3 regions of the Sporosarcina sp. FSL K6-2383 genome follow, and region 2 is predicted to be linked to each of the others. Evidence: a T-box and tRNA genes for the amino acid it is inferred to sense, from the RefSeq annotation. Region 2 holds a T-box; the other regions hold tRNA genes.

Region 1 (6,976 bases), 1.1 Mb from region 2:
AGCATGAAGCCCCCCTCGAGATGAGATTTCCCATTACGCAAGTAAGTAAGTTCCCTCAAAGAAGATGAGGTTGATAGGTCTGGGGTGGAAGCGCGGCGACGTGTGGAGCTGACAGATACTAATCGAACGAGGACTTAACCTTCTAGTAAAAAGGGCAGGTTGGCCCTGATTTGTGAAACACACTGTCTGTTTTATTCAGTTTTGAACGAATAAGTACCGTTCATAAAAAAGTGCTTGCAAATCTTAACTGATTTGATATAATGAGTATTGTCTTTGGAAAAAGATGATGCAGGTCTGGTGCCGATGGCGAAGAGGTCACACCCGTTCCCATACCGAACACGGAAGTTAAGCTCTTCAGCGCCGATGGTAGTTGGGGGTTTCCCCCTGCAAGAGTAGGACGTCGCCGGGCCTGTAATTCATTACATATAACATTCAAAACGTCTAATTTTACTTATTGTAATCCCGGTAAAAGTGGGAGAAGCGAGTAGTACAAGGAAACGATTGAGAGAACGAAGGAGCGTACATAACTACGTGACTGAGTAAGCGAATGAAGTTGACGCAGTAATGCGAAGCTTATCGCACTTTTACCCAGGAGGATTAGCTCAGCTGGGAGAGCACCTGCCTTACAAGCAGGGGGTCGGCGGTTCGAGCCCGTCATCCTCCACCATTTTTTTATAAATACACTTTAGCCGGTGTAGCTCAACTGGTAGAGCAACTGACTTGTAATCAGTAGGTTGAGGGTTCAAGTCCTTTCGCCGGCACCACTTTTCGAGCCATTAGCTCAGTTGGTAGAGCATCTGACTTTTAATCAGAGGGTCGCAGGTTCGAATCCTGCATGGCTCACCATTTTTCATTTTCATGACTGCGAGTCATGTTATATATTGCGGGTATGGCGGAACTGGCAGACGCGCTAGACTTAGGATCTAGTGCCTTCGGGCGTGGGGGTTCGACTCCCTTTACCCGCACTTATAATGCGGAAGTAGTTCAGTGGTAGAATACGACCTTGCCAAGGTCGGGGTCGCGGGTTCGAATCCCGTCTTCCGCTCCAATTCTTTGCCGGGGTGGCGGAACTGGCAGACGCACAGGACTTAAAATCCTGCGGTAGGTGACTACCGTACCGGTTCGATTCCGGTTCTCGGCACCAAATCTTATAAATTAAGTACACTTATATGCGCTCGTAGCTCAATTGGATAGAGCACCTGACTACGGATCAGGAGGTTGTGGATTCGACTTCTGCCGGGCGCGCCATTATATTTTATATCTAACGGGAAGTAGCTCAGCTTGGTAGAGCACTTGGTTTGGGACCAAGGGGTCGCAGGTTCGAATCCTGTCTTCCCGACCACTTTATGGGGCCTTAGCTCAGCTGGGAGAGCGCCTGCCTTGCACGCAGGAGGTCAGCGGTTCGATCCCGCTAGGCTCCACCAAAAACAACTTATATAAAGATCCTGGCGGCGTAGCTCAGCTGGCTAGAGCGTACGGTTCATACCCGTAAGGTCGGGGGTTCGATCCCCTCTGCCGCCATCTTAAAGGACCTTTAGCTCAGTTGGTTAGAGCAGACGGCTCATAACCGTCCGGTCGCAGGTTCGAGTCCTGCAAGGTCCACCAGTACTATATTTTCACATGGAGGTATACCCAAGTTCGGCTGAAGGGAACGGTCTTGAAAACCGTCAGGCGGGTTAAACCGCGCGGGGGTTCGAATCCCTCTACCTCCTCCATTTTTCTTGATTAATGAATCACATTGAAAAAAATAGTAATAATATTGTCGCGGGGTGGAGCAAGTCACATAACGAAGAATGTGATTTGTGTAATTTCCTGAAAGGAAATTACAGCGAAATCCTAGATGGAAAATGAATTGCGTGTACTTTTTATTATTATGAATAATATTGTCGCGGGGTGGAGCAGTGGTAGCTCGTCGGGCTCATAACCCGAAGGTCGCAGGTTCAAATCCTGCCCCCGCAACCAAATGGTCCCGTGGTGTAGCGGTTAACATGCCTGCCTGTCACGCAGGAGATCGCCGGTTCGATCCCGGTCGGGACCGCCATTTTTTCAAAAATACATAATGTGGCTCAGTAGCTCAGTCGGTAGAGCAAAGGACTGAAAATCCTTGTGTCGGCGGTTCGATTCCGTCCTGAGCCACCATCTTATGCGGATGTAGTTTAGTGGTAAAACCTCAGCCTTCCAAGCTGATGATGAGGGTTCGATTCCCTTCATCCGCTCCAAAATTAGGGCCTATAGCTCAGCTGGTTAGAGCGCACGCCTGATAAGCGTGAGGTCGGTGGTTCGAGTCCACTTAGGCCCACCATTCCGCAGTAGCTCAGTGGTAGAGCAATCGGCTGTTAACCGATCGGTCGTAGGTTCGAGTCCTACCTGCGGAGCCATTTATATGGGGAAGTACTCAAGTGGCTCAAGAGGTGCCCCTGCTAAGGGTATAGATCGCGTAAGCGGTGCGAGGGTTCGAATCCCTCCTTCTCCGCCATATATTTGGCCCCTTGGTCAAGCGGTTAAGACACCGCCCTTTCACGGCGGTAACACGGGTTCGAATCCCGTAGGGGTCATACAATAAAAAGCTAGGTTATGAGTTCTTCAAGAACTCATAACCTAGCTTTTTTCCTACTTTGAGAATTATAGAATTTTGTATTGTGAGCATATCAGCGTATGAATCCACAATATTCGTAGCCCAGCTTTATCTCAAGGTAGCTTAGTTCTAAGAAAATGTTGTTCAGTTTTAATCCAAATAATGAAAGCGACATCCCGGGGCTCGATAGGTAATCTGGGATGTCGCTTTTTGTTATTGACTATCCAATTCCTCCTCGTATTGCACGGATGCGTCGGACCTAATGAAACCGCGTGTTTTACCACTGATGTCTGTACCTACAAACTCTTCAATCGCTTCTTCTGAAGCCCCGTCTTCGATAGTGCTGTCGTATAGTGTGTCATAGCTGTCATGGTCGCCTATGAAGTCTGAAGGGGTTTCTGAGGTGCCAGACTTAGCGATTTCTTGGAAGCTGTCTTCGCCGTCGCGGGCTGCTCCAGATCTTCTATCGGCATACGAATTTGGGTTAGCCATGATAAGGATATCATCTTCGACTGGACGATCATTTGGTACTTCTTGTTCGTTCGCATGATCAATACAAAGCGTTGTGTAAGGAATAGCTTCAAGTCTTTCGAATAGAATTTCATGTTGGCATACTTCGCAAATGCCATAGGTGCCCTCGAGCATCGCCTGTATGGCGTTCTCTACTTTAGTTAGTTCATTATTCGCATGTACGTTTAGGGCGATGTCTTTCTCACGTTCAAACAGTTCTGTACCCATATCAGCAGGATGATTGTCATACATCGAAAGTTCACTGGAGGCTTCTTGTGCACTTTCCTTGCTATCAGTTTGTTCTGCCGTTGTTGTTAAATGTTCTTTCATATTGAATAACTCTTTTTTTAACAGTGATTGTTGTTTGTCAGTTAGCACGTTTGGTCACGTCCTTTTTGAGAATACAAACAGTATGTGCAAAAGTTTTGGATTTAATAAAAAAAAGCATGTAGCACCAAATCAAATCGGTGCTACATGCTTGTCTATTTTAAAATACGTGATTGAAGAGTATACCAAGACCAAGTAACAAACCAAATAGTGTATTTGTCACAGCTGTATTTTTCATAGCAGGCATTACTTCAATTGGTTGCAAATTTTTTCGGAATACAGAGATTGCTGTTGCTGGTTTTTTGACACTGAGCAAAACAAGAAGTGCCCAAGGTGTCAGGTAACCTGAAATAACCAGCGCGATGATCCAGCCATAAGATATGACAAAAAAGAACATTAAAATTGTGATAGCGTTGGGTCGACCGACTAGGATGGCAAGTGTTTTCCTACCACCTTCAGTATCTCCTTCAATATCGCGAATATTGTTGGCCATCATGATTCCTCCTACAAGTAGCATACTTGGTATGGACAATAGGATGGCTTCTGTCGTGACAGTTCCTGTTTGAAGGTAAAAGGCAATGAGGATGAGCAGCATGCCCATTACTACGCCAGATACTAACTCACCAAAAGGTGTGTAGGCGATTGGATATGGTCCACCGGTGTAGAAATAGCCTACCATCATCGACAGGATACCAACAATTGCGAGTAGCCATGACGTTTCCATACAAATATAGATACCGATTAGGACGGAAATTCCATATAGTAAAAAGGCCAGATTCAATACCGTTTTGGGTTGGATACCATTGCGGACGATTGTGCCTCCAATACCGATGGAATGCTCTGTATCAAGACCCCGTTTGAAATCATAGTATTCGTTGAACATATTTGTCGCCATTTGGATGAAGATACTGGCGGTCAGCATTGCGAAGAATAAAGGAAAATGAATGTTTGTACTAGGTAACGCAATCATCGTGCCAAGAAATACAGGTGCGAAAGCTGCTGTTAGGGTATGTGGACGTGTCAGTTGCCACCAAATACGCCATCCTGTATCTGCTTTTATTGTCTGTTGCAAAATTTTTCTCTCCCTATCATTTTGTACTATAATCATTGTACTCTAAATTCGACAAAGTGGACATGCTACCTGCTTAATATTGTGCTTAAATGTCGGAAATTCGGTATGATAGTATTAAGGTATAAGTATATAATTAGTTGAATGAATGTACGGAGGGAAAATGATGAACCGGAAGTTGACCGCTACGCGTAAAAGCCAAGTGAAAATGGACAGTCATGCAGTACGATTTTTTACGGAAACCATTGATGCGGGGCGAATTTCACCACTTGCATTTTTTGAAGCGGGGGAATCCTGTTATCAAGATAAACGTTTTTATTGGCAAAATGCAGATAAAACCATGACGCTCGTCGGTATTGGACATGCGACAGTATTGACGAGTGATAGCGTTGAGGAACGCTTTCAACATATTTCAACAGCGTGGAATCGTTTGCGGGCTGCGCTTATTAAAGAAGAAAAGGATATGGAGCCTGTATTGTTTGGAGGTTTCTCCTATGATCCTAAAAGTATTAAGGAGGCGGAGTGGGATGCATTTCCATCTGCTTATTTTGTTGTCCCTTCTTTCCAGCTGACAATTAAAAACGGGAAGACGACGATTTCCATCAACCTAGTGACGGAAAGCGATGAAGCGGCGGAAGAGTTCAATCGGTTGCGAGATGAACGGGATCGCTTAATTCATATTGCGCAAGTGGAAGATTTTAATCTATTGGCAAAGCCAGTTGTTGTTTCCATTGAGGAAATTGCCAAAGACAATTATATGCAGGCTGTTGCCGATGTGACAGATAAAATCAATGAAGGTATTGCTGAAAAAGTTGTTATTGCACGTTCTGTACAGCTCAATTTTGCAGAGGAAGTACCGGCTGTCACTGCATTGCATCATATTTCAAATGAACAGCAGGAGAGTTATCATTTCGGTCTGCAAAAAGATGGTCAACTGTTTTTCGGTGCTACGCCGGAGCGTTTGATTGAAATATCGAATGGACGAGCGTACTCCGCCTGTGTTGCAGGATCTATTAAACGCGGGAAGTCCGCAGTGGAGGATCGGCAATTTGGTGAAGAACTGCTCGAGGATCATAAAAATCGGGAAGAGCATCAATATGTTGTCAATATGATTTCACAAGTATTTCAGGCTTTTTGTACAAATATTGCGATGCCTAAAGCACCAAAACTTATGAAAATTCGTGATATTCAGCATTTATTCACCCCGATTGAGGGAACAGTGGAGCAAGGAACTGACATTTTTAACTTGGTTCAGGCTCTTCATCCGACACCTGCACTTGGTGGAGTACCAACAAATGTATCGATGGAGATGATTCGATCTGTGGAAAATATGGATCGAGGATATTATGCTGCGCCGATCGGCTGGACGGATACGGCGGGCAATGGTGAATTTGCGGTGGCAATTCGTTCTGCCTTACTGGACGGTAATCATGCGTATTTGTATGCCGGTGGTGGAATTGTCGCTGATTCTGAGGCGGATAAAGAATATGATGAAACATGGGTTAAATTTAGACCGGTTATGCGGGCGCTTGGAGGAAAATTGAATGGATAACCGTAGCGTATTAACAGATTATGTTCGGCGTATGACTGGGGCGCTGATGAATGCAGGTGTAAAAGAGGCTGTTGTTAGTCCAGGATCACGTTCAACGCCGCTTGCCTATGCACTTGCTTCAACGGACAATCTCGACGTTTATATGCAAGTTGATGAACGTTCAGCAGCCTATTTTGCACTTGGCTTGGCGAAGGCATCGGGGCAACCGGTCGTTTTACTTTGTACATCAGGTACAGCGGCATCGAATTATCACCCAGCCATTACAGAGGCTTATTATGCGCGCGTTCCACTCATCGTTATAACAGCGGACCGTCCACATGAATTAAGGGAAGTGGGGGCACCACAAGCGATCAATCAGATTCGTATGTATGGTGAGCATGTAAAGTACAGTGTGGATATGCCTGTGCCAGAAGATAATTCGAACATTCATGATTTTATTGATCGTCATATTAGCCGCGCGTTGTCAGTTGCGACAACAGCGCCTTTTGGACCGGTTCACTTGAATGTACCGTTCCGAGAACCACTGTTGATTGATTTTGATCGAGCAACACCGATCTCGACATTTAGTCAACATCTCATAGGGGGCTCTGCTTTAGATACAGCTACAGCACAACTGATAATGGACATGCTTGTCAAATCGGATAGGGGGCTTATCGTCGCAGGTGAGCTGCCAGTTGGGATGGACAAGCAAGCGTTTTGGCGATTTGCAGGTGCGTTACAATGGCCAGTGTTGTGCGATCCGTTATCGAATCTGCGTTCAGAGGTACCCGACCAGTGTGTAGCGTTGTGTATCGATCACTATGACGCTCTGTTGAAAAGTGATGTTTTCTGTGACAAGGTGATGCCAGAGATAGTAATTCGTTTTGGCACGCAGCCTGTATCGAAACCACTCTCACTTTATTTGAAAAAAGTAGGGCCTTCGACCGTTATTGCGGTGGATGAA
Region 2 (6,976 bases):
TTGTGGGTTTTTAATCAGATCATAATCATTAATATTCAGTCGCAGCACTGGACATGTATTGAATGAATTGATCCACTTATCATAGCGTCCGTGCATCTCTTCCCAGTAGGAAATCGGCGTCTGCTGCTCCATTGGACGACCACGCTCTTGAACACGTGCCACAATTTCATCCAGCGACCCTTCCAAATATACAAGTAATGTCGGATGCGGGAAATATGGCGTCATCACCATTGCCTCAAATAAATTTGTATATGTTTCATAATCAACAGGATCCATCGTACCCTTTTCCTGATGCATTTTCGCAAAAATCCCTGTATCCTCATAAATTGAACGGTCTTGGATAAACCCACCGCCATATTCAAAAATACGCTTCTGCTCTTTAAAACGCTCCGCCAAGAAGTAAATTTGCAAATGGAAGCTCCATTTTTCAAAGTCATCATAAAAACGATCGAGATACGGATTCTGATCGACATTTTCAAAGGATGTCCTAAAATTCAGTGCATCTGCAAGTGCCTGTGTCATCGTCGATTTCCCAACACCAACCGTCCCAGCAATTGTAATGACAGCATTATTTGGAATACCATATTTTTCACGTAAGTTCATTCACAGTTACTCCTTTTTGTATCGTTGCATCAACGGTATCTAAAATAAATTGCAAATCCTGAGCATTATTCACGAAGTCTAGCTCATCTCCATTGAATCGAAGCACAGGAATTTCAGGATGTGCCGTTTCAAAATAAGTGATGAACGTCTCGTAGTCTTCTGATAGCTGCTCCATATAAGCGGGGTCCATGTTTTTCTCGAAATCACGACCACGCATACCTATTCGTTTCATGAGCGTATCTAAGCTCGCATGTAGGTAGACAATCACGTTCGGTACAGGCATGTCCTTGGTTAAAATTTTATAGATTTCCTCGTACTTCACATACTCTTCGGGACGTAGTGTACGTTTCGCAAAAATGAGGTTTTTGAAAATATGATAATCAGCAACAACTGATTTCTCTTCTACTAAAATTTCGTTTTTAATATCACTAAGCTGTTTGTAGCGGTTACAGAGAAAAAACATTTCGGTTTGGAAGCTCCATTCCTCAATGTTATCGTAAAATTTATTTAAAAATGGATTTTCATCCACAATTTCTTTTAGCTGATGGAATTGTTGTCTGTCTGCAATCGCCGTGGAAAGTGATGTTTTTCCAACACCAATCGGACCTTCGACCGCTATGAACGGAACCGACATCGGAAATCCTCCTTCGTAATACAAATAAGTAATGCTCCTTATTTTATCACACGAAGGGAATGAAAAATAGAGTGATTACAATGAAATGATTCACGTGGAACAATTTTAACTTTATTCGGCAAATACTTTTTTACTAAAAGTGATGAGGGAAATACAGGAGCTTTCAATACCTGCTGAAACAAAGTGAAAGCCCCTAGCGTATTTGATTCATGCTACACTACTTTCAAGGAGCGATGTGATGAGATGACTACATTTGAAAAAGATCGACGATATATGCAACTGGCAGTAGAAGAAGCGATGAAGGCGCAAGCGATTGGAGAGGTACCAATAGGCGCAATCATTGTCCATAATGACCAAGTCATTGCGCGTGCACATAATTTGCGGGAAACTACGCAAAATGCTGTCACCCATGCAGAACTATCCGCCATTCAAGAAGCCTGTCAGGAAATCGGTAGCTGGCGGCTAGAAGATACGACGTTATACGTCACGCTTGAACCATGCCCAATGTGCGCAGGTGCAATTTTACAATCCAGAATTCCACGCGTTGTTTACGCCGCCCGCGATCCGAAGGGCGGTTGTGTCGACTCATTATATCGTCTGTTGAACGACCCACGCTTCAATCATGAATGTGATGTAGTCGAGGGTGTGTTGGCAGATGAATGTGGCGAGATGCTGACGACTTTTTTCAAGGCGATAAGAGAACGTAAAAAGAATGCAAAAAAAGAGGCGGCGCAAAAAGTCGAATGACTTCAGCGCGCGCCTTTTTAATTCCACTGAATGTGTCAGTAACTAGACACCGGAGTACAGTGAACACGTGAATTAATTACTTCGTAATAACTTCTTTTCCACCCATATACGGACGCAACACTTCTGGAATGACAACTGAGCCGTCTTCCTGCTGGTAATTTTCAAGGATCGCCGCTACTGTACGACCAATCGCTAAACCACTACCATTCAATGTATGCACATACTCAGGCTTCGCGCCCGCTTCACGACGGAAACGAATATGCGCGCGACGTGCTTGGAAGTCTTCAAAGTTTGAACAAGATGAGATTTCACGGTAAAGATTCTGTGTTGGAATCCATACTTCAAGATCATACTTTTTAGCAGCCGTAAAGCCAAGATCTGCTGTACACATTTTCAACTTACGGTATGGAAGCTTTAACAGCTGCAACACTTTCTCTGCATGTCCTGTCAATTTCTCCAATTCATCATAAGAATCTTCCGGTTTCACAAAACGAACCAGCTCCACCTTGTTAAACTGATGTTGACGGATCAATCCACGCGTATCACGGCCCGCAGATCCCGCCTCTGATCGGAAGTTTGTGCTATACGCAGCAAACGCGACCGGAAGCTGTGCATTATCCAAAATTTCATCGCGGTAAAAGTTCGTAACAGGCACTTCAGACGTTGGAATTAAGAAATAATCCTCTTCTTGAATCAAAAACGCATCCTCTTCAAACTTCGGAAGTTGTCCTGTTCCCGTCAAGCTCGCACGATTAACCATATAGGGAGGAAGCATTTCCTCATAGCCATGCTCATCCTGATGCAAGTCCATCATGAAGTTGATCAACGCACGCTCTAAACGAGCACCCATCCCACGGTAAAAGACGAAACGACTTCCCGTTACTTTCGCAGCTCGCTCGAAATCAAGCAGCTTCAAGTCCGTACCGATTTCCCAGTGTGGCTTCGGTTCAAATTCAAATACTGGGAGCTCTCCCCAAGTAGCCACTTCAACGTTGTCATCCTCACTATCACCAACAGGAACGCTTTCATGTGGGATATTTGGAATACGCATCATAATGTACTCGAGTTGTTCCTCTACCTGGCTAAGTTCCTCGTCGAGTTTTTTAATGTCGTCTCCAACCGCACGCATACGTGCAATTAATTCATCTGCGTCCTCTTTATTGCGTTTCATTTCTGCAACCTTTTGGGATACTTCATTACGTTCTGCTTTCAATACTTCTACTTTTGCAATCAATTCTCTGCGTTTTTCATCGAGACCACCGAATTTATCGAAATCTGAAAGGTCTTCCCCGCGTTTCGCGAGCTTTTCCTTCACTTCATCGAAATTGGCACGAACTTTTTTAATATCAAGCATGGACAATTCCTCCTTAAAATATTGACGATGATGGATTCTAGGCAATAAAAAAAGCCCTCAAATCCCCTAATAAAAGGGACGAGAACTACCCGCGTTGCCACCCAAATTGACCGGACATGTATCATCCAATCCACTTCATTGAAATAACGGTTCAAATACCGGCATAGGCTTACTCATTCGTTCAGCCCAGCTACTCAGGAACGGATTCACAAGTGTTTTTACCGACTCTCACCACCCGTCGGCTCTCTTCAAAAAAACGTGCTTGCTACTGCTTTCCATCATCGTCTCCTATTTGCAATTACAAATACCTTACTACATGCACACCGTTTTGGCAAGCCTTACAGCGAAGAATTGTATTCGCTTTCAACAGCTCCTATTTCAGTAACAACGCAATCTGTTCAAAATAAGCTCGTTCATGGGGTACAAAATCAGACAATCCTATTTCCGACGTCATTCCGTCAAAAATATTAGTACAAAGCACCGTTTCCAACTCCGTAAAAAAAAGAGCCACCAATACCGATTTTTCCACTGCATGCACACTTGCCACTTCCTCTTGTTGTAGTAAAAATTGGCTCGGCTTATACGTGGATTGATAGATAAATACATTTGCAAATTCACGGTCGATAAAGCCCGGTAATCTAATGATATCCTGTACAATGCCTTTCGAATGTATTTTTGTCAAATCCACCACTAATCCTAACTCTTCCTCTACTTCACGAATCCCATCCATCACCGTCTCCGTCGCCAAAATATGACCGGCAGCTGTAATGTCAAATAAACTCGGAAAGTCTTTTTTCGTAGCACTTCTTTTTTGAATGTAGACAAATTCATCATCAATCAACCAACAATGAAATGTTTCGTGCCATAGTCCTTGTCGGTGCACTTCATCCCGGCTGGCTTCTTTCACGTATGTATAGCTTTCGTCAAAAACTTTTAATCTTTCCACATCTACCACCTCCATTCTAGTATACAAAAATGCAAAGAAATATACCCGAAGATTTATTTTCACCTTCCCTATTTTCCCAGTACTCAGTATAATGAAATTGACCTTGTTAAAATTACTGATTCCCTATAAATCGAAAAGGTCAGATAGGATGATCACAATGGATATGCTATTAATTAAGTTAGAAAAAAATCAAAGTGTTCCATTATACGAGCAGATTTACGACCAAATCCGTCGAGATATTACCAATGGCAAATTACCTATCGGCATGAAACTTCCTTCCAAACGTAAACTTAGTGATTTTCTGAATATTAGTCAGACAACCGTCGAATTTGCTTATTCACAACTTGTAGCTGAGGGGTTCATTTCATCTAAACCTCGCAAAGGATATTATGTACAAGCCATTGAAGAACTTGCCTATGTTCAACCTGTAGAACTTACAGCGAAATCCATCCATCGAAAAAAAGAAGATGTATCCATTGATTTTTCACCCGGTAAAATTGATACAGAATCATTTCCATTCACGCAATGGCGGAAATACGCTAAAGATGTCATCGACGAATCTTCACAGAACCTTCTGCTGCTCGGCCATCCTCACGGTGATAGCGAGCTGCGACAAGAAATTGCACGCTATCTATATCATTCCCGTGGCGTCGATTGTACACCAGAGCAAGTCATTATTGGCTCTGGAACAGAACAGCTCATGCCACTCGTTATCCGAATCCTTGGTAAAAATGCAACCTATGCGATTGAAGACCCTGGTTATCCACTGACGCATCATGTCTTTTTTCACAATGATCGAAAAGCAATACCTATTGCCGTCGATGAAGAAGGGTTAGATGTACGGGCTCTCCAGCGCTCAGGGGCAACCGTTGCCTATGTGACACCCTCACATCAGTTCCCAACTGGCACCGTCCTTTCTGCGGCTCGCAGGACCGCTTTAGTAAACTGGGCTTCGGCGCAAGACGAGCATTTCATTATTGAAGATGATTATGATAGCGAATTTCGTTATACAGGACGCCCCATCCCATCCTTGCAAGGAATGGACAAAGGCGGCAACGTCATCTATTTGAGTACATTTTCAAAATCGCTCATGCCATCGCTACGGATTGCCTACATGGTGCTCCCGCCCGTATTGCTCGACAGATATGAGAAAGCCTTTATTTATTACGCGGCTACCGTACCACGACTCGACCAGCATATTCTTGCGCGCTTCATGGCAGATGGGCATTTTTCACGTCATTTGAATAGAATGCGTAAAATTTATCGACGTAAACTGCAAGTTCTAGCCGAAGCACTCACGGCTTACGCGCCTTACATCTCATTTTCTGGTGATGAAGCAGGTATGCATATCATTATCACCGTCCATACCCATGCCACTGAAGATTCGCTGGTAGAAGCCGCTAGTCTAGCGAATATCCGTGTCTATGGTCTAAACGGTTACAGAACAGCTCCGATGACAGGTGAGCCCTCATTCCTAATTGGCTTTGGCGGACTATCTGTCGATGAAATAGCAGAGACCGTGGACGCCCTCATGAAAAGTTGGCATATTGAAAAAGACGCGGAATCCAGTTAAGGATCCCGCGTCTTTTATTTTATTTAAACAAACCTTTAACAAAACCAGTTGCGCCATTCCAAATTCCCGCGAAGAAGTCACCAATCGCACCCATCATTAGGGAGAACCAACCTGCCTTATCGACAGCAGCCTTTGTGACAACATCAACTCCTGGACTATCGGCGTCAATGAAGCCATAATCAGTTCCTTCTGTTTTCACCAGCTTCACATGACCGACAACCGCATCTTGTTCAACTGGTGCTTGAAGTGAACCCTCTTTCAATTTTGATTCATCAATCGTTAATTCAGGAACATACAATTCCTTTTCACTCGTTTTGACCATCATACGAATGGGTTCCTTCACTGCAATGGATACTTGTTTTTCTTTGCCTTTAATCACATCGAGTTCTTTTTGATCATCAAACTGATAACCAGCGGGAACGAATTCTACCTCAGAGAATTGGCTAAAACCATAATCAAACAAAGCGCGTGTTGCGTCGAATCGTGCTTTGTATGAACCGACACCGTTTGCATCGACCGCTTTCATGACCACAGAAATAATCCGCTTTCCATCACGTGTTGCAGTCCCTGTAAAGGAATGCCCTGCAAAATTCGTTGTACCTGTTTTCAGACCGTCAACACCTGCATATTCATAAACGAACCCCGGAAGCATGAAATTCCAGTTGTCCATCTTGATGGCATCCGTTGTACCTTCACGGAAAATTTTTGTATTGATTTTTGTTGTTTCCAGAACTTCTGGATAATCATGAAGCAAATGATAAGCAAGCTTCGCAACAGACTTTGCAGGCATGACGTTCTCGTCCTCTGCGCCTGTCCCTTGTGGATGCATCCCCTGTAGATCGCTATTATTCAAACCAGTCGAATTGACAAATTTATAATCTTTCAAGCCAAGCTCTTCTGCTTTTGCATTCATCAGCTTCACAAACTCAGTTTCTGTACCTGCAATCGTTTCAGCAACAGCAATTGTCGCTGCATTTGCAGAATAGATGGCGACTGCTTCATATAATTCACGAATGGTATACGTACCATCTCTTCGTAGCGGTACGTTACTAAGACGTCGATCCTGTGAAATCGCATATGAGTAGTCGTTCACTTTATATTCTTGATCCCAGCTTATTT
Region 3 (6,976 bases), 740 kb from region 2:
ATCCCCCATGATGCACGGCTAAACATGCCACGTCTCTGCCCTTTCTTACCTTTGGGCGTGTTCACCATCTTGGACGGATAGGCAATTGCAATCGCAATAATACTTTCTGCTTGATCAAGAAGTAGCGCTGGCTCCGTTCGCTTATCTAGATCCTTCTCTTCAAACCCTGACTGAAAGCCAAGTTCTTGTTGACGCTTTAAGCGATTTTTCAGCTCACTAAACGGATCGGCAGTTGTAAAACCTATCTTATCTATGCCAATCGAAGCCGCATAGTCTCTCACCGCCTGTTGCAGTTGAACAGCATTCACACCCTAGCGCCTCCTTTATGCTAGTATTGAATTAACTTCTTCTGCCGAATCAAGTTAAGCCTCCGGCGAATGTTAAAATTATATAAAGGGTGATGTCATTGTATATCGAAATGGCCGAAAAAATTGTACAAGCTGTACCCGGATTAAAATTAGGCATTAATCATTATACCAAAATTACCGTATCAGAATCTCCTCAAATGCTAAAAGGTCGACTACAATTATTCCAAGAACAACTTTTCTTTGAACTAGAAGACAAATCCGTCACTGACTTTCTAGGCATTCAAGAATGGCGAGCAGTTTGGAAAATGCTTGGTTCAGACCCTAATCGCTATCGTCACTCCACAGAAGCGCTTATGCGACGTGTAAAAAAACAAAACTATATTAACCCATTTCACTCTGCAGTCGATTTAAATAACTTCTTCTCTTTGCAACATGAAATCCCGGCTGGTATTTATGACTTCAACAAAATTGTCGGTAATGTCCGTATTTCTGTTGGATCAGAAGAGACTGGCTATGATGGCTTGAATGGTCGTTTCAATTCATTACACAATATTTTACTCCTAAAGGATGATTATAGCCCGTTTGGTAGCCCATTCGTCGATTCTGTACGAACAGCTGTCACAACAGAGACGACCGAAGCGCTTCATGTCTTCTTTATCCGCCCATCCATGAACGCAGAAGAAGCTCTTGAACTAACAACTGCATGTGGTAATATGTTCACTAGTATTAGCGGCGGTGACGTTCGCTCGTATGTTTTACATGAGGGACAAACTTCCATTACAATTGAATAATTGGATTAAAGAATCGGGGGATTGATGAGATGGCTAACATTACACTTGCTGAAGCAGTTAAATTAAAAAGTATTTTAACGAAGCGCATTCATGAGCTGGAAGATGAAATGAGACGCGCTGCCTTTACGACTGTAGAAAAAGGTAATGAACCTATAAAAGGACCTCGCTCCCTTCAAGTTGTAGAAGCGGAACTAGATGTAGTGCGTACTGATAGTCGCGTACTTGACCGTCTGATGTATCGGGCCAATATTGACCACAGCATCGACTTCCAAGGGCAACCACTAGCCATTGTAGAAGCAATTGAACTTGCGACTCAATTACGTGCCAAAGCTCGATTTTACAAGGAACTTTCCATGTCCCAAAAAGAAGAAATCCAATTCGGTTACTCCGAAGGTACAATTGTCTACCGTGTCGCCTTATTTGATCCAGAAGACTATCGAGTGAAATCATTGCAGGCTGAAAAGGATGCTCATAAGTTGTCCAATGCGATTAATGCTAAAAACTATTCTATCACGCTCGATTTTGATGATAGTAAATATTTCTAATCCCTTGGCAAGGTGAGACTCCTTTCCAAGGCATAGAGCGGGGACACAATTTAAATTGCTGGCAAACCAATAACCAGTCCCCATTTACTTTGTGACCCATCCCCAATGACCAACTAAGGCAATTGCAATTGACAACCCTTACGAGTGTCATCGAGTCCCCCCTATGAAAATCGCTCCTTCCGCTTAGACGGCAAGGAGCGATTTTATTTATGGTCGATTTTTAAATGGCTTTGTTTTCTCTCCTTCAATCAGCAATGTCCAGGTACCATTTTCCGGGAAAATCATATTTCCACTATAGTGATATATATATCCTCCTGAGCCCTCGATAAATGAACCATCCTGATTAAAAATATGTTCAGACACAATACTCCCTTGCTCATTTAATAATTTTACTTCTATCCCCTTCTCGCTATCCACTGAGCTTTCGATAGTAATTTCTGTCTCCTCTCCTACCGCAAGCTCCATTGGATGGCTAATCAACGAATAATCTTCCGTTTTTGGAAACGAGGGTAGAACACCAACCGTAAATTCTTCAAATAAACGATCCTCGACAAAAATAGATAACTGCCATTTACCGTCTGCAGGAAATGGCAAAAAACTTGCTAACGAATGCGCATCTTCGTTAATCAGTGGGGTAGATAGAACGCCTTCAGATAAGACAAGATTTTCATTATAGCCATTCCTAGCTTCAACCCGAAAATTTTTATCAATAAGTTGCGACGGATCACCCCAGAAATAAAGCATCAATTTACTACCTCTCCTAGCATCTTCGGCTACAAATTGTTCATTGGAAACTAATATCCCGAATTTCCCTTCTACCCCAATCACGTCATAATGGTTTTTAAAAACAGTTGCTTCTGGTGCAGTTAATTCTATCTGAGGCTGAAATGATTGCCGCAGCTCATTAAACCAACGATCACTATCGCTCGACAGAACAAGGGTAAATACTGTCGCACACATTAAGGTAAATACAACGAAAGGTTTAACAAATTTTATTCTCTTTTTAGGATTCATTTCCTTTTGCAAAGCCATGCTGACTCTTTGTTTCTGTTCTTCGCTCAATGTATATTTAGGAAGGCTTCTTAGATTTTCTTGTAAAGTCTTCATACCCTTCATAATCCAGTCCCTCCTCTACAAGTATCTCCTTCAGTCTTTTTAATGCTCGATGGAACATGACATTTACGCGGTTCACATTACTTTTCAATACTTCGCTAGCCTCTTTTGGTGTTAACTCCAAAATTCCTCTTAAGATAACTACTTCCTTATAGCGAGGAGAAAGCTGATGAATCGCTTTGTATAAATGAAGGATTTCTTGATTCATAATCGTTTTCTCTTCTAATTCATTCGACAGTTGCTGTTCTCGAAAAACCGAGTGCTTAATCTTTTCCCACACTTTCTTTCTACGATAGTCGTCGATAACCTTATTTCTTGCAATAGAAACCAACCATGTCTTCGGATGTGACTGGCCTTTAAAACCGGGTATCTTTTTTATAGCAATCATAAATGTTTCTTGCACAAGATCCTCAACATCCATCGAGCCTGTATAGTAAATTAGAAAACTAGTAATATCCCTCTCATACAATTGAAACCATTCCTCGATTCTATGATCCGTCACTCATTCTCCCCTCCTTTACTCATTAGACGATTTACTGCGTAAAATATTACAGCACCAAAATCAAAAAAACGTTCCCTTCGTATTACAAAAGGAGCGTCTCAGTTTAATTTACATACGTTCTGCAATCTCTTTCAAAGCAATTGCCCGGTTAACAATAAACCTTTTCATATAATTTTCTAAAAACAATCTATCTGCAAGATCCCCCAGCAGCCCTAAAGGGGATTGATATTGAAAACGATCAATCATCAGTGTCCCATTATCCTGCTCTATAAATTCATGGATATGGTGAAATGAATGGAAAGCTCCTTTTATCATAATATCTTCAAACAAATAAGGCCTATTCATAACCGTCACTTTAGCAGTAAGTCTTTGCCTAATACCTAAATGAACTGCTTCCCACGTAACGACATCTCCAGCCTGCAATAAACCCGTCGTAACTCCACCAACAGCTTTCTCCCGTGTATCCGCTGTTGTTTGCGTATGAATCTCCACATCTCGTGCAAGATCAAAGCAGCGCTCTATTGGTGCTTTAATAAATTCATGATGTTCAATTAATGGCATGACCATTCCTCCACTCACCATGCTAACTTTTACTGTAGCACAGTAGCGTCTTAGATAAAAGAATACATAAAAAAAGACACAACCGAAGTCATGTCTTTTTTACTTGATACCCGAGGCCGGACTTGAACCGGCACGCCTCGCGGCATCGCATTTTGAGTGCGACGTGTCTGCCATTCCACCACTCGGGCATGTTACTATTCATTTATAAAATTGGAGGCGGCAACCGGAATCGAACCGGTGATAAGGGTGTTGCAGACCCATGCCTTACCGCTTGGCTATGCCGCCGTAGATTAATGGAGCGGAAGACGGGATTCGAACCCGCGACCCCGACCTTGGCAAGGTCGTATTCTACCACTGAACTACTTCCGCGAAACTACTGGGGTAGCTGGATTCGAACCAACGAATGACGGAGTCAAAGTCCGTTGCCTTACCGCTTGGCTATACCCCAAAAAAATGGGGCGGACGAGGGGAATCGAACCCCCGAATGTCGGAATCACAATCCGATGCGTTAACCACTTCGCCACGACCGCCATAATAACTATTCATTTATCAAAATCATGGGGCGACTGAGGGGAATCGAACCCCCGAATGTCGGAATCACAATCCGATGCGTTAACCACTTCGCCACAACCGCCACAATATGTGAGAAAAATGGCAGGGGCAGTAGGAATCGAACCCACATCAAAGGTTTTGGAGACCTCTATTCTACCGTTAAACTATGCCCCTGTAAATTGGTGGTGGGGGACGGATTCGAACCGCCGAACCCGGAGGGAGCGGATTTACAGTCCGCCGCGTTTAGCCACTTCGCTACCCCACCAATATGAAGTAATGGTGCCGGCGAAAGGACTTGAACCCTCAACCTACTGATTACAAGTCAGTTGCTCTACCAATTGAGCTACACCGGCACATAGAATTGAAACGATGGCTCAGGACGGAATCGAACCGCCGACACAAGGATTTTCAGTCCTTTGCTCTACCGACTGAGCTACTGAGCCATACAAATATTCATTTTTCAAAAAAAATGGCGGTCCCGACCGGGATCGAACCGGCGATCTCCTGCGTGACAGGCAGGCATGTTAACCGCTACACCACGGGACCATTTGGTTGCGGGGGCAGGATTTGAACCTGCGACCTTCGGGTTATGAGCCCGACGAGCTACCACTGCTCCACCCCGCGACAATACTATTCGTAATAATAAAAAGTACACGCAATTCATTTTTGATCTAGGACTTCACTATAATTTCCTTTCAGGAAATTATACAAATCGCATTCTTCGTTATGCGACTTGCTCCACCCCGCGACAATACTATTTATTAAAAGATAATGGTGGAGGATGACGGGCTCGAACCGCCGACCCCCTGCTTGTAAGGCAGGTGCTCTCCCAGCTGAGCTAATCCTCCTGGGTAAAAGTGCGATAAGCTTCGCATTACTGCGTCAACTTCATTCGCTTACTAAGTCACGTACTTATGTACGCTCCTTCGTTCTCTCAATCGTTTCTTTGTTCTATTCGCTTCTCCCACTTTTACCGGGAGTTTTCTTTGCTTTTTAAAAGTTGTTAAAATAAAATGGTGACCCCTACGGGATTCGAACCCGTGTTACCGCCGTGAAAGGGCGGTGTCTTAACCGCTTGACCAAGGGGCCATACTTATAAAGGCTTAACTGGCGGAGAGCAAGGGATTTGAACCCTTGAGACAGCGTTAGCCGCCTACACGATTTCCAATCGTGCTCCTTCGGCCACTCGGACAGCTCTCCTAAATGGCTCCGCAGGTAGGACTCGAACCTACGACCGATCGGTTAACAGCCGATTGCTCTACCACTGAGCTACTGCGGAATAATACTATAGATCATACATTCAGTATGTTCTTTGAGAATAACAGCCCAGCGATGTCCTACTCTTGCAGGGGGAAACCCCCAACTACCATCGGCGCTGAAGAGCTTAACTTCCGTGTTCGGGATGGGAACGGGTGTGACCTCTTCGCCATCATCACTAGACTGTTTTCACAAGACAATAATTATTGTATCAAAACTTGTGAATTATTACAAGCGCTTTTCCAAAATAATTAATTTTGTGCACTCAAAACTGAATAAAACAGACAATGTGTTTCACAAATCAGGGCCAACCTGCCCTTTTTACTAGAAGGTTAAGTCCTCGTTCGATTAGTATCTGTCAGCTCCACACGTCGCCGTGCTTCCACCCCAGACCTATCAACCTCATCTTCTTTGAGGGAACTTACTTACTTGCGTAATGGGAAATCTCATCTCGAGGGGGGCTTCATGCTTAGATGCTTTCAGCATTTATCCCGTCCACACATAGCTACCCAGCGATGCCTTTGGCAAGACAACTGGTACACCAGCGGTGTGTCCATCCCGGTCCTCTCGTACTAAGGACAGCTCCTCTCAAATTTCCTGCGCCCGCGACGGATAGGGACCGAACTGTCTCACGACGTTCTGAACCCAGCTCGCGTACCGCTTTAATGGGCGAACAGCCCAACCCTTGGGACCGACTACAGCCCCAGGATGCGATGAGCCGACATCGAGGTGCCAAACCTCCCCGTCGATGTGGACTCTTGGGGGAGATAAGCCTGTTATCCCCGGGGTAGCTTTTATCCGTTGAGCGATGGCCCTTCCATGCGGAACCACCGGATCACTAAGCCCGTCTTTCGACCCTGCTCGACTTGTAGGTCTCGCAGTCAAGCTCCCTTATGCCTTTGCACTCTACGAATGATGTCCAACCATTCTGAGGGAACCTTTGGGCGCCTCCGTTACTCTTTAGGAGGCGACCGCCCCAGTCAAACTGTCCACCTGACACTGTCTCCTGCCCCGATAAGGGGCATGGGTTAGAAGTCCAATACAGCCAGGGTAGTATCCCACCAACGCCTCCTCCGAAGCTGGCGCTCCGGAATCTTAGGCTCCTACCTATCCTGTACAGGCTGCACCGGAATTCAATATCAGGCTACAGTAAAGCTCCACGGGGTCTTTCCGTCCTGTCGCGGGTAACCTGCATCTTCACAGGTATTATAATTTCACCGAGTCTCTCGTTGAGACAGTGCCCAGATCGTTACGCCTTTCGTGCGGGTCGGAACTTACCCGACAAGGAATTTCGCTACCTTAGGACCGTTATAGTTACGGCCGCCGTTTACTGGGGCTTCAATTCAA

Evidence for each region. A T-box is a leader RNA that pairs with one kind of tRNA and senses whether it is charged. The one in region 2 lies ahead of serS (serine--tRNA ligase), so its partner is inferred to be a tRNA-Ser.
Region 1: it encodes a tRNA-Ser, which carries the amino acid that the T-box ahead of serS (serine--tRNA ligase) is inferred to sense. The anticodon was not compared.
Region 3: it encodes a tRNA-Ser, which carries the amino acid that the T-box ahead of serS (serine--tRNA ligase) is inferred to sense. The anticodon was not compared.

What each region holds. Positions count from the first base shown of each region.
Region 1 is NZ_CP152017.1:3,062,294-3,069,269, reverse strand. It holds rRNA gene MKZ10_RS15445 (23S ribosomal RNA) at 1-142, shown strand, start outside; rRNA gene rrf (5S ribosomal RNA) at 294-409, shown strand; tRNA gene MKZ10_RS15435 (tRNA-Val) at 592-667, shown strand; tRNA gene MKZ10_RS15430 (tRNA-Thr) at 689-764, shown strand; tRNA gene MKZ10_RS15425 (tRNA-Lys) at 771-846, shown strand; tRNA gene MKZ10_RS15420 (tRNA-Leu) at 884-965, shown strand; tRNA gene MKZ10_RS15415 (tRNA-Gly) at 974-1,048, shown strand; tRNA gene MKZ10_RS15410 (tRNA-Leu) at 1,056-1,144, shown strand; tRNA gene MKZ10_RS15405 (tRNA-Arg) at 1,172-1,248, shown strand; tRNA gene MKZ10_RS15400 (tRNA-Pro) at 1,266-1,342, shown strand; tRNA gene MKZ10_RS15395 (tRNA-Ala) at 1,349-1,424, shown strand; tRNA gene MKZ10_RS15390 (tRNA-Met) at 1,448-1,521, shown strand; tRNA gene MKZ10_RS15385 (tRNA-Ile) at 1,529-1,605, shown strand; tRNA gene MKZ10_RS15380 (tRNA-Ser) at 1,623-1,715, shown strand; tRNA gene MKZ10_RS15375 (tRNA-Met) at 1,888-1,962, shown strand; tRNA gene MKZ10_RS15370 (tRNA-Asp) at 1,966-2,041, shown strand; tRNA gene MKZ10_RS15365 (tRNA-Phe) at 2,064-2,139, shown strand; tRNA gene MKZ10_RS15360 (tRNA-Gly) at 2,146-2,219, shown strand; tRNA gene MKZ10_RS15355 (tRNA-Ile) at 2,226-2,302, shown strand; tRNA gene MKZ10_RS15350 (tRNA-Asn) at 2,304-2,378, shown strand; tRNA gene MKZ10_RS15345 (tRNA-Ser) at 2,386-2,476, shown strand; tRNA gene MKZ10_RS15340 (tRNA-Glu) at 2,484-2,555, shown strand; gene MKZ10_RS15335 (TraR/DksA C4-type zinc finger protein) at 2,789-3,463, opposite strand; gene MKZ10_RS15330 (1,4-dihydroxy-2-naphthoate polyprenyltransferase) at 3,573-4,484, opposite strand; gene MKZ10_RS15325 (isochorismate synthase) at 4,648-6,033, shown strand; gene menD (2-succinyl-5-enolpyruvyl-6-hydroxy-3-cyclohexene-1-carboxylic-acid synthase) at 6,026-6,976, shown strand, end outside.
Region 2 is NZ_CP152017.1:483,134-490,109, reverse strand. It holds gene MKZ10_RS02590 (deoxynucleoside kinase) at 1-603, opposite strand, end outside; gene MKZ10_RS02585 (deoxynucleoside kinase) at 590-1,237, opposite strand; gene tadA (tRNA adenosine(34) deaminase TadA) at 1,481-1,984, shown strand; gene serS (serine--tRNA ligase) at 2,061-3,338, opposite strand; T-box leader at 3,410-3,629, opposite strand; gene MKZ10_RS02570 (NUDIX domain-containing protein) at 3,712-4,284, opposite strand; gene MKZ10_RS02565 (PLP-dependent aminotransferase family protein) at 4,442-5,857, shown strand; gene MKZ10_RS02560 (serine hydrolase) at 5,877-6,976, opposite strand, start outside.
Region 3 is NZ_CP152017.1:3,410,459-3,417,434, forward strand. It holds gene queG (tRNA epoxyqueuosine(34) reductase QueG) at 1-308, opposite strand, end outside; gene MKZ10_RS17190 (phenylalanine--tRNA ligase beta subunit-related protein) at 401-1,099, shown strand; gene MKZ10_RS17195 (hypothetical protein) at 1,129-1,644, shown strand; gene MKZ10_RS17200 (hypothetical protein) at 1,852-2,760, opposite strand; gene MKZ10_RS17205 (sigma-70 family RNA polymerase sigma factor) at 2,714-3,259, opposite strand; gene MKZ10_RS17210 (SRPBCC family protein) at 3,368-3,820, opposite strand; tRNA gene MKZ10_RS17215 (tRNA-Leu) at 3,928-4,008, opposite strand; tRNA gene MKZ10_RS17220 (tRNA-Cys) at 4,032-4,105, opposite strand; tRNA gene MKZ10_RS17225 (tRNA-Gly) at 4,115-4,189, opposite strand; tRNA gene MKZ10_RS17230 (tRNA-Gln) at 4,197-4,268, opposite strand; tRNA gene MKZ10_RS17235 (tRNA-His) at 4,275-4,350, opposite strand; tRNA gene MKZ10_RS17240 (tRNA-His) at 4,379-4,454, opposite strand; tRNA gene MKZ10_RS17245 (tRNA-Trp) at 4,473-4,546, opposite strand; tRNA gene MKZ10_RS17250 (tRNA-Tyr) at 4,553-4,637, opposite strand; tRNA gene MKZ10_RS17255 (tRNA-Thr) at 4,650-4,725, opposite strand; tRNA gene MKZ10_RS17260 (tRNA-Phe) at 4,743-4,815, opposite strand; tRNA gene MKZ10_RS17265 (tRNA-Asp) at 4,843-4,918, opposite strand; tRNA gene MKZ10_RS17270 (tRNA-Met) at 4,922-4,996, opposite strand; tRNA gene MKZ10_RS17275 (tRNA-Val) at 5,145-5,220, opposite strand; tRNA gene MKZ10_RS17280 (tRNA-Glu) at 5,387-5,461, opposite strand; tRNA gene MKZ10_RS17285 (tRNA-Ser) at 5,481-5,572, opposite strand; tRNA gene MKZ10_RS17290 (tRNA-Asn) at 5,577-5,651, opposite strand; rRNA gene rrf (5S ribosomal RNA) at 5,697-5,812, opposite strand; rRNA gene MKZ10_RS17300 (23S ribosomal RNA) at 5,958-6,976, opposite strand, start outside.